One region of the Leifsonia sp. Y862 genome, then DNA from elsewhere that is predicted to be linked to it. Evidence: predicted binding sites of a transcription regulator. Region 1 holds the regulator's gene; each other region holds the start of a gene.
The links. The regulator LexA, encoded in region 1, represses DNA repair genes until DNA is damaged. The targets are predictions, from matches to a motif close to TCGAACANNTGTTCGA.
Positions count from the first base shown of each region.

Region 2: the regulator LexA is predicted to act here: its motif matches at 3,151-3,166, upstream of AC25Z0_RS15105 (HNH endonuclease signature motif containing protein).
Region 3: the regulator LexA is predicted to act here: its motif matches at 2,213-2,228, upstream of AC25Z0_RS13275 (HNH endonuclease signature motif containing protein).

Region 1 covers NZ_JBYHFR010000002.1:872,318-877,430, forward strand. The annotation lists gene AC25Z0_RS14125 (methylenetetrahydrofolate reductase) at 1-42, shown strand, start outside; gene metE (5-methyltetrahydropteroyltriglutamate--homocysteine S-methyltransferase) at 39-2,372, shown strand; gene lexA (transcriptional repressor LexA) at 2,546-3,265, opposite strand; gene AC25Z0_RS14140 (LysM peptidoglycan-binding domain-containing protein) at 3,639-3,959, shown strand; gene AC25Z0_RS14145 (histidinol-phosphate transaminase) at 4,048-5,113, shown strand, end outside.
Region 2 covers NZ_JBYHFR010000003.1:166,578-171,690, forward strand. The annotation lists gene hemE (uroporphyrinogen decarboxylase) at 1-645, opposite strand, end outside; gene AC25Z0_RS15095 (glutamyl-tRNA reductase) at 780-2,372, shown strand; partial or broken gene AC25Z0_RS15100 (GNAT family N-acetyltransferase) at 2,369-2,991, shown strand; gene AC25Z0_RS15105 (HNH endonuclease signature motif containing protein) at 3,219-4,670, shown strand; gene AC25Z0_RS15110 (zinc-dependent alcohol dehydrogenase family protein) at 4,719-5,113, shown strand, end outside.
Region 3 covers NZ_JBYHFR010000002.1:696,799-701,911, forward strand. The annotation lists gene AC25Z0_RS13270 (response regulator) at 1-376, shown strand, start outside; gene AC25Z0_RS13275 (HNH endonuclease signature motif containing protein) at 533-2,149, opposite strand; gene AC25Z0_RS13280 (ABC-F family ATP-binding cassette domain-containing protein) at 2,332-3,927, opposite strand; gene AC25Z0_RS13285 (hypothetical protein) at 3,979-4,497, opposite strand; gene AC25Z0_RS13290 (GntR family transcriptional regulator) at 4,572-4,922, shown strand; gene AC25Z0_RS13295 (DUF1648 domain-containing protein) at 4,919-5,113, shown strand, end outside.

The DNA.
Region 1 (5,113 bases):
ACCACCGCAGTATCTGCCTCAACAGTCAAGGAACCAGCATGACAACCACTCCCGCATTCCCGACAGGCACCATCCTCGGATACCCGCGCATCGGCCGCCGCCGCGAGCTGAAGAAGGCTGTTGAAGCCTTCTGGGCCGGTCGCATCGACGAGGCCACCCTCGAGCAGACCGCGGCTGACCTCCGCGAGGCCACGCGCGCCCGCCTCGTTGCACTGGGTCTCGGCCGGGATGACTCCTCGATCCCCGAGTCATTCTCGTACTACGACCAGGTGCTGGATGCCGCAGTGACAGTGGGCGCCGTCCCCGCCCGCTTCGCTGGGTTGGTCGACGCAGACGGCCGCATCGACCTCGCCGGTTACTTCACGCTGGCACGCGGTGAGGGCGACAACCTGCCGCTCGAAATGACCAAATGGTTCGACTCGAACTATCACTACCTGGTGCCGGAGATTGGCCCTGAGACCAACTTCACCCTCGCGAGCGATCGGATCGTGCGTGAATTCGAGGAGGCAGCCGCCGCCGGTTACCTGACCAGGCCCGTCATCGTCGGCCCGGTCACGCTGCTGGCCCTCAGTAAGCCGAGCGACGACGCCCCAAAGGGCTTCGTGCCGCTCTCGCGACTCGACGACCTGATCCCGGTCTACGCCGCGCTGCTCGCCCGTCTGGCGGATGCCGGTGCACAGTGGGTGCAGCTCGACGAGCCGGCTCTCGTCAGCGAGAGCATCGAGGTTCCCAGCAGTGAGGTGTACGGGGCCGCCCAGTTCGCCTACTCGGTGCTCGGACGACTGGAACAGCGCCCCGCGATCTTCGTGGCCGCGCCGTATGGCAGCCTCGACGACGCCCTCCCCGTGCTCGCAGCGGCCCCCATCGAGGCGATCGGCCTCGACCTCGTTCGCGGGCAGGTGCCGGAAGCCGTGGCAGGCCTGGCCGACAAGGTACTTGTCGCCGGTGTGATCGACGGTCACAACATCTGGCGGGGCGACCTCGCCGCAGCTTTCAACACGGTGGCCGCTGTTGCCGAGCTCAGCCCGCGCGTCGCCGTGTCCACCTCGACGTCGCTGCTGCACGTGCCGCACGACGTTGAAGACGAGTCAGAGCTCGGCGACGACCTCAGCAGCTGGCTGGCCTTCGCCGACCAGAAGGTGGCGCAGGTGGCCACCCTGGCGCGGGGCCTCGCCGACGGCACGGCGGCGATTCAGGCTGAGTTGGATGCGGCATCCGCTGCCCTGGCCGCCCGCCTTGCCGCCCCTGGCGTGCGTGACGGTGCCGTGCGCACCCGCGCAGCCGGCCTGACGGACGCGGACTTCAACCGCGGCGACTACGCCGCGAGGGTCGCGGCACAGGACGCGGCTCTCGGGCTGCCGTTCCTGCCGACCACCACCATCGGGTCGTTCCCGCAGACCGGAGAGATTCGGCGCGCCAGGGCCCAGTTGAACAAGGGCGAGCTGACCCTCGAGGAGTACACCGCCCTCATGCGTGCAGAGATCGTCAGGGTCGTCGAGCTGCAGGAGGAGATCGGCCTCGATGTTCTCGTGCACGGAGAGCCGGAGCGCAACGACATGGTGCAGTACTTCGCTGAGAACCTCGATGGCTTCGCTGTCACCCAGAACGGTTGGGTGCAGTCGTACGGCAGCCGCTGCACGCGCCCGTCGATCCTCTGGGGCGACGTGTCGCGCCCGAAGCCGATCACCGTCGACTGGTCGGTCTACACGCAGTCGCTCACCGAGAAGCCCGTCAAGGGAATGCTGACCGGACCGGTGACCATCCTGGCGTGGTCCTTTGTGCGCGACGACCAGCCCCTCGGCGAGACGGCCCGTCAGGTGGCATTGGCCCTCCGCGACGAGATCGGTGATCTCGAGGCCGCCGGCATCAAGATTGTGCAGGTGGATGAGCCTGCACTGCGCGAGCTGCTCCCGCTCAAGAAGAAGAACCAGGCCGACTACCTTGACTGGTCTGTGGGCTCCTTCAAGTTGGCGACCGCCGGTGTGGCTGCCGTCACGCAGATCCACACGCACCTCTGTTACTCGGAGTTCGGGGTCGTCATCGATGCCATCCGCAACCTGGATGCCGATGTCACCAGCATCGAGGCCGCCCGGTCGCGCATGGAGGTCGTCAGTGACATCCAGAGCAGCGGATTCGACCACGGCATCGGCCCTGGCGTGTACGACATCCACTCGCCGCGCGTGCCGAGCGTGACAGAGGTCACTGAGTTGATCAATCGGGCGCTGGAGTCGATCCCCGGCCGACAGGTCTGGATCAACCCTGACTGCGGCCTGAAGACCCGCGGCTACGACGAGACGGTCGACTCGCTCCGCAACATCCTGGAGGCGACGCGCGCCGTGCGCGCCGCGTCAGAGGTCGCTGTCTCCGCGTAATCGCGGCGGTGGCGCGGCCACACATGGAAATGGTCCCGGCTGGAATTCCAGCCGGGACCATGTGTCGTTGGTCGAGGAGCGAGCGTCAGCGGGTGTCTCGAGACCTCGCCGGTGCTGGTTTCGAGACGGCCCTGGCGGGCCTCCAGAAGCAGCGGTATTAGGCAGCAGCGGGATTAGACGGAGCGGAGTACCGCGACGACCTTGCCGAGGATCTCGGCGAAGTCACCGACGATGGGCTCGAAGTTGCTGTTGCGGGGGAGTAGCCAGGTGTGGCCGTCGCGCTGCCTGAAGACCTTGACCGTTGCCTCATTGTCGAGCATGGCGGCGACGATCTCGCCATTCTCTGCAGTCTTCTGCTGGCGCACGACAACCCAGTCGCCGTCGCAGATGGCGGCGTCGATCATTGATTCGCCGACGACCTTGAGCATGAACAAGTCGCCCTTGCCCACCAGCTGGCGGGGGAGCGGGAAGATCTCGTCGATCTGCTGGTCGGCTGTGATGGGGATGCCGGCAGCAATGCGGCCGACGAGCGGCACCATTGCGGCGTCACCGATCTGGGCGCTGGGGAAGCCCTCCTGCTCGGCGATGGTCGCGTCTTCCGGCGCCTGCGGGATCTCGATCAAAATCTCGAGGGCGCGAGGACGGTTCGGGTCACGGCGGAGGTATCCGCTGAGCTCCAGCTGGTTGAGCTGGTGCGTCACGCTCGACAGCGACGCGAGTCCGACGGCATCGCCGATCTCGCGCATGCTCGGCGGGTAGCCGCGCTGGCTCACTGAGCGCTGGATGAAGTCGAGGATAGCCAGCTGCTTCTCGCTCAGGCTCTTCCGTCGCCTGGTGCCGCTCGCGCCAACCTTGTCGTTCTTGTTGCGTGAACTGCTGGTGTCTTGCGTCACTGTCCTCGCCTCTCATGCCTGTGGTGCGCTGTGCGAATGGCACGTCCGCTTGAATGTCGGTGGTGTCTGGTTGAGTACAACCGAACAATCGAAACTGTATCTGGCACACCCCTATTCGGCAAACGTTTGTTCGAGTGTGTCGCACATTTCTTTTTGGTAACAACCGCACACATGCTTGATTGTTCGAATAATCGAATATATATTCGGAACATAGATTCGTACCTGGCTCTCCCGGCCGAGAGCCGGGTACGTCCTTACCTGGAGGTTCGACATGAACGCAGTAGTGTGCATCGGAACACGTTCCACCGTCTCGCCCTTTGGCGGGGTACCCACAGCAACACCAATCACACCAGCCACAACCCCACGTCCCGCCGTGGCGACAACTCGCCTGCGTCTGACGCGGCGGGGTCGCGTCGTCTTCACGACGCTCGCAGCCGCTCCTCTTGTTGCGGCGGCATTCTTCCTTGCCCTGAGCGGTGGCGTTGCAGAGGCCTCAGGGGCCGGCACGGCCTCCGGTGCGGCCGACTTCGCCTACATCACGATCTCCGCGGGGGAGACCCTCTGGGAAGTTGCCGAATCACTGGCACCCGCCGCCGACCCGCGTGACGTCATTGCCGACATCGTCAACCTCAACCAACTGGCGAGTGAAGACGTGCAGCCCGGCCAGCGGCTGGCTCTGCCTGCGTCCTTCTAGGCGCGACGTTTCGCCGGGCGGCATCGCCTGGTGCGCCGCCACGCTTAGCTGAGAGGTGCTCTCACCTCCCAACGGTAAAGTTGGGCGAGTGACCAGCCTCGATGACCTTCCCCTTCGCGATGACCTCCGTGGTCAGACCCCATACGGCGCTCCGCAGAAGAGCGTCCCCGTTGCCCTCAACGTCAACGAGAACACGCACCCCATCCCAGAGGCTGTCGCGCATGACATCGTCGCGTCACTGGCCCGTGCGATCCTGACGGTCAATCGTTACCCAGACCGCGAGTTCACCGAACTGCGGGACGGTCTGGCTCGCTACCTCGGTCACGGACTCACCCGCGACAACATCTGGGCGGCGAACGGCTCCAACGAGGTTCTCCAGCAGGTGCTGCAGGCGTTCGGCGGGCCTGGGCGAACGGTGCTCGGCTTCGCTCCCACCTATTCGATGTACTCGATTCTCGCGTCGGGCACCGGCACCCGCTGGGTAGCCGGCGACCGCGATGCCGATTTCGAGCTCTCTCCTGAGACTGCTGCCGACTGGGTGCAGCGCACGAATCCCGATCTGGTGTTCCTGTGCTCGCCGAACAACCCGACGGGTACCCCGCTTTCTCTCGACACCATCGAAGCGGTCTACAACGCCACCACCGGCATCGTCGTGGTTGATGAGGCCTATGCAGAGTTCGCGCCGGTCGGTGCGGCCAGTGCGTTGACACTGTTGCCGGGCCGGGAGCGCCTGTTGGTGTCTCGCACGATGAGCAAGGCGTTCGCATTTGCCGGTGCTCGCGTCGGCTATCTGGCCGCCGATCCGGCCGTCGCCGATGCGCTCCGCCTGGTGCGCCTGCCGTACCACCTGTCCGCGCTCACGCAGGCTGCCGCGAATGCCGCGCTCGCCCACTCCGGCGAGATGCTCGCCATGGTCGACGAGATCAGGGGACAGCGCGACCGCCTGGTCGTTGAGCTGGAGAAGCTCGGGTATGCGCCGCACCGCAGCTGGAGCAACTTCGTGCTGTTCGGTGGTGTGAAGGACCCGCACGCGACGTTCCTCGCGCTCTTGGATGAGGGCATCCTGATTCGTGACGTGGGAATCCCGAACCACCTGCGGGTGACGGCGGGGACCGAGGCGGAGTCATCTGCCTTCCTGGACGCAATCGCGCGTG
Region 2 (5,113 bases), on a different contig from region 1:
CACCTGGGCGCGCAGGAAGCGGCCGGTGACCTCGGCGGTCCAGGCCATGAGCGCTGCCCAGGCCTCAGGCTCTGAGTGCATGAGGGTGCGGGCGTGGATGTGGTCCTTCGACGGACCGCCCTCGACGAGATATGCCGCGAGCGTGAATGGTGCGCCGGCGAACCCGATCAGCGGGGTGGTTCCGAGCTCGTCGGTGGTGCGGGTGACCGCCTCGCGGATGGGGGCGAGGGCGGCGTCGAGAACGCTCGGGTCAAGGGCGGTCAGCTCACGAACATCCGCTGCCGTGCGCACGGCCTTGCCGAGCACAGGACCCTTGCCTGCGACGATCGAGACGTCGACACCCACGAGCTTCAGCGGAACGACGATGTCGCTGAAGAAGATGCCGGCGTCGACACCGTGACGACGCACCGGCTGCAGGGTGATCTCACTGGCCAGTTCGGGGTTGAGGCAGGCCTCGAGCATCTGGGTGCCGACCCGCAACTCGCGGTATTCGGGCAGGGATCGACCGGCCTGGCGCATGAACCAGACCGGGGTCACATCCGGCCGGGTGCCCTGGTAGGCGGTGATGAGTCGAGAGTCCGCGGTCAGTCCGGCGGAGAGTGGGTGTTGCGCGTCGAGGTTCACGCCCTGAATTCTGTCAAACATCGCTGACCGATGCACGATGGGCGCCGACGCTGGGTGATCGCTGAGAGTTCGACTCCCTCTCTCCCAGCAACGGGAAGTATGCTCAATCAGTGCTGATTTGTCTTTCCGCCAGCCACAAGAACTCCAGTTTTGAAGTGCTGGAGAAACTTTCTGTGGGCGCCACCACCGTTGCTAGTGGCATGCTCGAGCGCCACAACGCCTTGAGCGGAGCCGTTGTCGTCGCCACCTGCAACCGCTTTGAGGCCTATCTCGACCTCGACGAGCCGTTCGGCGTCTCCCCGCTTCCCGCCGTGTACTCGGCCATCGATGCCGTGAGCGAGAGCACCGGCGTTGATGCGGGAGTCCTCCGCGAAACCCTCGACTTCGTGCACGGCAACAGCGTGCCAGAACACCTCTTCGCCGTGACCAGCGGCCTCGAATCCGTCGTCGTCGGCGAGGGTGAGATTGCCGGCCAGGTGCGCAGGTCGCTGGAGCAGGCTCGCGAATCGGGCACCACCAGCCCAGAGCTTGAGCGGTTGTTCCAGCGCGCATCCCGTACCTCACGCGGTATCAAGAACCGCACAGGCATCGGCACAGTCGGCCGTTCGCTCGTGCGCCTCTCGCTCGAACTCGCTGAAACGCGTATCGAAGACTGGTCATCCACCCGGGTGCTGCTGATCGGAACCGGTCGCTACGCCGGCGCATCGCTGGCCGCCCTGCGCGATCGCGGCGCCGAGAACGTGAAGGTCTACTCGCCCTCAGGTCGCGCCGAGAAGTTCGCACTCTCCCACGACATCGAGGCCGTCACTGAATCGGGCTTCAGCCAGGCCGTCGGCGACGCAGAACTGATCGTCACGTGCACCACGGTCGATCACCACGTGATCACCGCAGCGGTGCTGCACGCCGGCAGGGCTGTCGACGCTGCAGCTGTTGCTGTGTCGGCTGCCGCCGCGGCTGCGGCTTCTGCTCCTGCTTCGGCTTCTGCTTCGGCTTCTGCTTCTGCTTCTGCTTCTGCTTCTGCTTCTCTTGCTTCCGCGCTGGTCGCGAGCGATCCCATGGCGATCAAAACCTGCCCGGTCACCGGCCAATCAGGCACGGTGACGGCCATCAACACCGTCAGCGAATTGAGCGCAGCGACCGCGGACGGTGCCGACCTCGATTCGGGTACCGCTGCAGCGGCATCCGCTGTCGTCACGGAGCTCGGAACCCTGACCGCGCCCCCCGCAGAGGTAGCTCCTGTCGAGCCGGTCGAACGACGCCAGCTCATCATCGACCTTGGTCTCCCCCGCAACGTCGACCCCGATGTCGTGCACGTTGAGGGCGTCGAGCTGCTCGACCTTGAAACCATCCGCCTGCACGCGCCGATCGAAGAGCTGAATGCCACGAGCGACGCCCGCAAGCTGGTGACCCAGGCTGCGCGCAAGTTCACCACGGTCTCCAAGGAGCAGAGCCTCGCCCCCGCGGTTGTTGCCCTGCGCTCGCACGTGTTCGACATCCTCGAGGCTGAAATCGAACGCGCCCGCAAGCGCGGCGACGACTCTGAGCAGACCGAGTCTGCGCTTCGCCACTTGGCCGGCGTGCTGCTGCACACCCCCATGGTGCGTTCAAGGGAACTGGCCGGCGCCGGCGAGCACGACGCCTTCCTCGGCGGTTTGAACGCCCTGTTCGGCCTTGACGTCGAGCTCACTTCTGACCTCACCTCCGACCTCGACTCCGGACTCTCGCGAGGCGAGGGCGCCGCGTCGTGAGCCACGTCGCGCCGACCGGCCTGACCACGCTGCCGTACTACGCGCACGCCACCCGCACCGAGAGGTTGCTGCTGCGACCGCTCACTGAAGCGGATGCCGACGACGTCTTTGAATACCAGTCACGTCCCGACGTGGTGCGCTACTTCCCTGGCCCGTTCGTGACAGGGATGAGTCGCTCGAGCACACCCGCACACGCGCCGGCTTCACCCGACTCGAAGACGACAACGACGCCCTGATCCTGGCCGCGGAGCTGGTCGGTGAGCCTGATGATTCGGGTGAGGCTGGTGAGCGTGGCCGCGTCATCGGCGACCTGAGCGTGTTCCTCACGAGTGGCGCCAACGCCCTGATTGAAATCGGATGGGTCTTCCACCCCGATTTCCAGGGCAAGGGCTACGCGACGGAAGCGGCCAAGGCCCTGCTCGAGCTCGCGTTCACCGAGATTGGCGCACACCGGGTCTCGGCCAGGCTGGACCCGCTGAATACGGCATCCGTTGCCCTGTGCCGCCGACTCGGCATGCGCCAGGAAGCGCATTTCGTGGAGAGCGAGATCTTCAAGGGCGAGTGGGGCGACCTGGCCGTTTGGGCGATCCTCGACCGCGAGTGGGCAGCGATCCGCTAGCTGTGGCGCGCGTGTGGCCTCCGCCCGCTTCTTAGTTCCGTTGATTGAGGAGCGAGCGCCAGTGAGTGTCTCGAAATCCAGCGACCCAATCCGTGGAACCGTAGCGTCTACCGAGTGCCGGCATGCGCAACACTGAACTCTGTGGTGGCTCTCGGCATCAAAAACAAATGTTCGAACACCTATGAGAAAGTCTCGCTTTAATGTTCGAACAGCAGTACTATTGAAACATGCTCACCATCGAGGATGCCCGCACAGCTCTAGACATGCTGCAGACATTCACCGAAGAGTATGCCGAGATGCGCCCATGTGCCGGCGTCCCCGGTCTGAGTGAAGACGATGTTGTGGCATTGGCGGTTGTGGCGGAGCGTGCCGGCCGGTGTGTTGATGCCCTTCGCATCGCGGTAACCACCGATATTGATGAGCGGTCCCGACCGACGCTGGAGGTATCGGAGCGACTCTCCTCCAAGCGCGGGTGCCGTAATTCGATTGAATTGTTGGAGCGGTTGACGTTGGTGTCGCCGAAGACGATCGCGAAGCGGATTCGGTTGGGCAGGCAGGTGCGCACCCAGTACGGGTTGGATGGCATGGCGTTCCCGCCGAAGTTCCCCGCTGTCGCTGCCGGCCTGGCCGGTGGCCAGCTCGGCCTGGACAGTGCCGAGGTGATCGTGGGCACGTTGGCTCCCTTGCTTGGTCGCATCGAGGTTTCTGCGGTGCAGGAGGCAGAGGCGGCGTTGGTTGCCGCGGCGACCGGGGTCCCGATCGAGTCGGGCGCCGAACCGACAACCCCGGAGTCTGCGGGTCTGATCGAGGTGCACGCGCTGGTGTGGAAGTCGTTCATCGACCCAGACGGTGTGGAACCCGATGAGAAGCGGGCGATGCATAACCGGGCGTTCCGGATGGGGCAGGTGCGAGATGGTCTGGTGCCGGTGTCTGGCGGGTTGATGCCGGAGGTCGCCGGGAAGGTGCAGCGGCTGATGGACGCGTATATGTCCCCGCGGACCGCGCAGGTGAAGTTTCTCACCGAGGAGGAACAGGACCGACAAATCGACCAAGACTCGTTGGAGCGTGATGACCGCACCCGAGACCAGCTTGGCCACGACCTGCTGGCCATGGTCGTTGACAGTGCGGCTCGGAGCGCCGAGGCGCCGACGATCGGCGGTGCGTCCCCGACGGTGATGGTCAGTGTGCGACAGGAAGACCTCCTCGCAGGCACGGGCGCCGGCCACATTGACGGGCAGCTGGCCCCCATCTCGATCCTCGCCACCGAGCAGATGATCTGCACCGGAGGTGTGCAGCCAGTGACGATCAACGCGAAGGGCAAGATCATCGAACTCGGGGTCACCGACCGGTGCTTCACCTCGCAGCAGCGCCGGGCAATCACCCTCCGCGACGGCGGCTGCATCATCCCGGGCTGTCAAAGCCCCGCCGCCTGGGCGGAAATCCACCACGTCATCCCCGCCGCACTCGGCGGGCCAACCGATGTCAGCAACGGCGTAACCCTGTGCTGGTTCCACCACCGCACGATTCACCGGTCGGGGTGGCAGATCCGAATGGTCGACGGCGTCCCAGAGGTCAAGGCACCGGTGTGGCTCGACGGGCATCAGCGATGGCATGTCGCTACGAAATCTCCCACCAGGTTGGCCGATCAACTCGCCGACCAGCACCGACGAACAGGCTAGGCCGCTGCACCCCGAGACAGCAGCGGCGCGGTTTGAGACCATTGATCTATGCGCGCTGTCTATTTCGATGAGTTCGGTGTTCTTCCCGTCGTGCGGGAGGTCCCGGACCCGGCACCGAGCGACGCCGGCGTTGTCGTACGCGTTGAAGCGACCGGGCTGTGCCGCAGCGACTGGCATGGCTGGCTCGGGCATGACAGCGACATCCATTTGCCGCACGTTCCTGGCCACGAACTCGTCGGCGTGATTGAGTCCGTCGGGCCCGATGTGCAGAACTTCCGCGTTGGCGACCGGGTGACCGTGCCCTTCGTCTGCGCCTGCGGGCGGTGCCCGGAGTGCCTAAGTGGCAACGGCCAGGTCTGCCGCAACCAGACCCAGCCCGGCTTCACGCACTGGGGCTCGTACGCAGACCTCGTTGCCCTGCACAACGCTGACGTCAACCTAAT
Region 3 (5,113 bases), 180 kb from region 1:
TGGTGCATTGCGAGTTGGCGCGAGTGCCTTTCTGACGAAGGATGCTGACCCCGATACGGTGTTGGCTGCAATTCGGGATGCGCAGTCGGGGCAGCGACTTCCGGGTGGCGTCGAGGCGATGGGTGTCATCGAGCAATTCAGTCGATCGTCGGTGACGAGCCCACGTCAGGCTGTCCTCGATAAGCTCACTCCGCGCGAACGGGAAGTGTTTCTCCTGGTGGCGCGCGGCTTGAGCAATGCGGAGATTGCCGATGCCGTCTATCTCAGCGCGGCGACGGTGAAGACACACGTTCGTGCGGTGTTCCAGAAGTTGGAATTGCGCAGTCGTGTACATGTTGTGGTGTTCGCGTACGAGAACAAGCTTGTCGTGGCCTAGTACCGAGCGGAGTCGAGCCGAGCGGAGTCTAGTCGAGCCGAATCGAGCCGAATCGAGTCGAGCCGCTGCCACTCCAACTCCCATTCCCATTCCCATTCCCATTCCCATTCCCGTTCCCGTTCCCGTTCCCGTTCCCGTCCCGGTCCCGGTTTCGGTTCACGATGGTGGGCTCTTGCTCGGCATCGGGATCGGAGACTGGCCCGGGTCGATAGCTCTGGGCGGAATCAGCCAGTAGTTGTTGCCGTCGCGGGTTACGTGCCAATGATTGTTGTGCAGGAGCAAATGGTGTCCGCGGCAGAGCAGCACTCCGTCTGCGATGTCGGTCTTGCCGTTGTCGGCACCCCAATGGTCGATGTGGTGTGCTTCAGTCCAGGAAGTGGGTCTGTCGCAACCAGGCCATCGGCAGCCTCCGTCGCGAGCAGCAAGCCCGATGCGCTGCCTCTCGGTGAAGAGGCGTTGGTTGCGACCGACGTTCACGCATTGCCCGTCGTCATCGAACTTGATGCCTGTGTAGCCTGCGCACAGGAGCCGTTCGACGGTTTCCATCGAGACCGGGTCGGGATGGCCTTCGATCGTCCCATGGCCAGCCCGCTCTGTGTCACTGCTGCCAGTGCCAGTGCCAGTGCCAGTGCCAGTGCCAGTGCCAGTGCCAGTGCCTGTGCGAGCACCACCACCACCACCACCACCACCACCACCACCACCACCACCACCACCACCACCACCGCTGCCGCTCCCGTGGGACTGGTGTTCATACAGTGCCTTCTCGGTGACAAGGATCCGGACGGTGGGACGGCGTCCGAAGAACACGGTGTTCGGATCGGCTTCGACAGCGATCTGAAGCAGAGCGAGAATGGTGTCGGCCGCGATCTGTTCGGTCGAACGCTCGTCGTTGCGGAGCTCCTGAGCGCGTTCGGCCAGTTCCTTGTCGACGAACCGGGGTCCGCCGCGTCGAGGTGAGGTGGCCTCGTCGATGATCGTTTCGACCAGGCGTCCATCTTCAGGGGAGAGCAGCGCGGAGACGCGATACATGCCGTCTGGCTGCTTCCAAATGCGGAAGCTGCGCGCGTCGCGTTGAGTTCTCTCACGGCGAGCGATGCCATCGGCGTCGAGCTCGTCGCGGAGGTGGCGAGCCCTGCGAAGCAGCTGGTCGGCGTTCAACGTGCCGGCCTCGTCCTGCAAGAACCGCGCTGCTGCGGCAAGCTTCTCTGCGGGAACCCCGGCGTCGATGTCGCCCAAGCCCTTTCGGATCGCATCCGCTGCGTCCACAGAGAGTGCGCCGGTGCGCACGGCTCCCGCAACGCTTGCCAGCCAGGGCAACTCCGCGAACGGTGAACCTGGATCCTGTTGGAACTCTTCGGCAGCCTCGGTCTGGTTCAGCAGTGTGCCGACGGCGACAAGTTTCGCGGCATCCGTTCGCGTGCCACCGGACGTCGCCTGGATCATGGCTTCTGGGGTGAGGAAGCCATTGCGTTGCGCAAGGCCCGCATAGCCGAGATCGTGGGTGGAGCGGCGAGCGATCTCACCTGCCATCCAGGCGGCGTATCGGTCGACGTGTCGGCGGAGCGCCGTAATCTGATCCTGGCCCTGCATCAACCGGGTGTCGCTATGCGCGGCGAAGGATGCCGCACAGTCACCGAGCTGGGCGACCTCCGTTGCGACGTTCACCAGTTGCTCTGGGAGCTGCGCGATGGCCTGATCATGCGGGGGCGGTTGCTGCTGATACGGCAGCGGTGGGGCCTGCTGGCCCGGCCGCTCATCGACGAATGATTCCATACCTCCACACTAGAACTGAGGGAAACTTAGTTCTAGTGTCTTTCGGTAATCTGTGCAGAACTATCGAACAGGCGTTCTGTGGAGGAGGTGCCCTCGAACCCCGCTCCAGCCCGATGCCGAGAACAATCGGCCCCGAGAAGCCCCGAGAACAATCGGCCCCGAGAGCAACCAGCCCCCGCAACCTACGCCGCGCGCACCTCGATCTCGCCCAGACCGGCATCCGCGCCGCCAAACACCAGGTGCCGGTTGGCTACCTTCTCGGTGAAGAACCTGTCGTGGCTGACAACCACAATCGCGCCGGGGAAGTGCAGCAGTGCTCGCTCCATCACCTGCGTGCTCGACATGTCGAGGTGGTTGGTCGGTTCGTCGAGCAGCAGAACGGATGCGCCAGACAAGAGGCACTGCGCCATCGCGACGCGTGCGCGCTGCCCTCCGGAGAGGTTGCCGATCTTCTGCTTGAGGTCTGCCTCTGAGAACTGGAACATCGCCAGGAACCTGTTCACCGATTTGCGCGTGGCGGTGAAGGCGAGGCTGCCCGGCAGCGCGTTCACGGCGTGGGTGACAGTGTCGTCAGGGTCAAGATCCGCGAGCATCTGGTTGTACGACACGACTCCGGCGCCGCTGGCCCAGTTGACCGTGCCGGCATCCGCTTTCTCTTCGCCGGTCAAGACCTTGAGCAGCGTCGACTTGCCGCTGCCGTTGGATCCCAACACCACGAAGCGGTTGCCGCGACGGATCTCAAATGTGAGGTCGTTGAACAGCGTCTTGGCGCCGTAGGACTTGCTGAGCGATTCGACGCGGCAGAGCACGTCCTTGATGTGCAGTCCGCCGTAGATCTCGGTGATGATCTGGTCGACGGGGCGTGGCGCACGCGACTTCTTGATCGTCGCCAGCTGGCTGCCGAGCTTGCGACTCGCCGCCTTTGTTGCCTCACGGCGATCGGCGATGCCCTCAGCTTCGAACGCCAGCAGCTCTGATTCGTGCACGAACTGCGCTTCAAGCGTCTTCAGCTTGAACTGCTTCTGCACCACGTATTCGCCGAAATTGCCCGGGTACTCATGCAGGTGGAAGTTCTCAACTTCGATGATGCGAGTGACAACGGCATCCAGGAATTTCCGGTCATGCGAGACGATGACTGCCGCGCCGCGGAAGTCGCGGAACCAGGCCTCAAGCCATTCGACGCCGGCGACATCGAGGAAGTTGGTGGGCTCGTCGAGCAGCAGCACGTCAGGGCGCTCCAGCAGGATCTTGGCGAGGGCCGCACGGTTGCGCCATCCGCCAGACAGCTCGTCGATAGCGCACACCCGGTGCGCCTCGTTGAAGCCGAGAGTGGTGAGCGCCGTGTCGATGCGGCGCGTGTAGTCCCAGCCGTCGAGGCGGTCCATGTCTTCGAACAGCTCGGCCTGGCGCATGATCAACCGGTCGAGTTCTGCGCCGCCAGACGGGTCGGCCGCAATCGCGACATCGATCGACGCCAGCTCGGCCTCGATCGCCTTGATGTCGACGAACAGCTCGTCGAGCACCTCGAGAATCGTTGCGGTGCCGTCGAGTTCGGAGAACTGGGAGAAGTACCCGATCTTCGTACCGGATTCCACGGTGACCGTGCCGGAGTCTGGCATCACCTGCTCAAGGATCAGCTTCAGGATCGTCGACTTGCCAGACCCGTTCTTGCCGATCAGGCCAACTCGGTCGCCAGGCTCGAGCCGGAAGAATGCTTCCCGCAAAATCTGTGTGTTCTCAAAACGGATGCTTACATCGTGCAGCCTGATCAGGCTCATTACTGCTGTCCTCTCGGGCGCAGGCTCTATGGTCTGCGGCCAGAGAAGAGTCTACAAACCTCCGGTGCAGCGTGAGCTGGCAGTGATGACGATGTGGGGCTCGTCGGCCGGCATCCGCTCGGTGATCTTGTAGATCAGGAGGAGCGGACCGACCGCCGTGACGGTGTGGTACCCGCTGCCCGGATTCATGGTGGATGACGTCGACCAGCCCTTGGCCTCGTAGCGGCTGGAGAGTTCGTTCAGCCAGGCCAGCCGATCGAACTCGGCGGTGACGGTGATGGTGCGGGTGAAGGCCGCCTGCATCCCGCCGCCGCCATCCGGGCACGGTTCGGTCGTGCGTTCCTCCGTTGAGTGTGCGTGTGCCTCGGCCGGAAGCGAGTTTTCCATCGCATCTAGTTCGACGCTCACCTCCGCGGAGACTCCGGCTTCCGTCGTTGGGCGATCCGTCCGGGTGTTCAGGCTGACAGCGACCATTGCGGCCAGCAAGATGCCTACTGATGCAGCCAGAATCACGGTCGGCCGCCGGATCCAGTTGCGAGCGACAGTGCTGGCTTTATGTATTTCCCCCATGCCGGAAGACTAGACGAGAAGGGGATGCAGCCCTACCGGTTGTTCTATTACAACTAGAACAATAGGATGGACGCATGCTAGTTCGAGTCGATCCGTCCTCCGAGGTTCCCCTCTTTGAGCAGCTGTCAACGAGCATCCGTGCAGCAGCCATTGACGGGTCGCTGCAGGCTGGCGAACGGCTTCCGTCCGCGCGTGAACTCGCGCACTCGCTCGATGTCAATCTGCACACCGTGTTGCGGGCGTATCAAACGCTCCGCGACGAAGGACTGATTGAGCTGCGCCCCGGCAGGGGAGCGACTGTCACAGAGCGAGTGACCGACTATGCCGGCCTGACCACAGCGGTCAGCTCGGTTGTCGCAGAGGCTCGCGCCGTTGGGGTGTCACGTTCGGCACTCCTGGCCATCATCAGAGAGGCATACCAATGACCGCAGCATCCGTATCCACGACCAGGCGCTTCGTCGTGATCGGGGGAGTCGTGCCGGTCGTGATCGCTCTCGCGTCGTCGATCCTGATGATCACGTGGATTCCAGAGCTCCCCAACCCGGTCGCAACCCACTGGAACGGCTCAGGCGTCGACGGTTTCGGTTCAGCCTGGACCCTCGTATTCATACCTCTC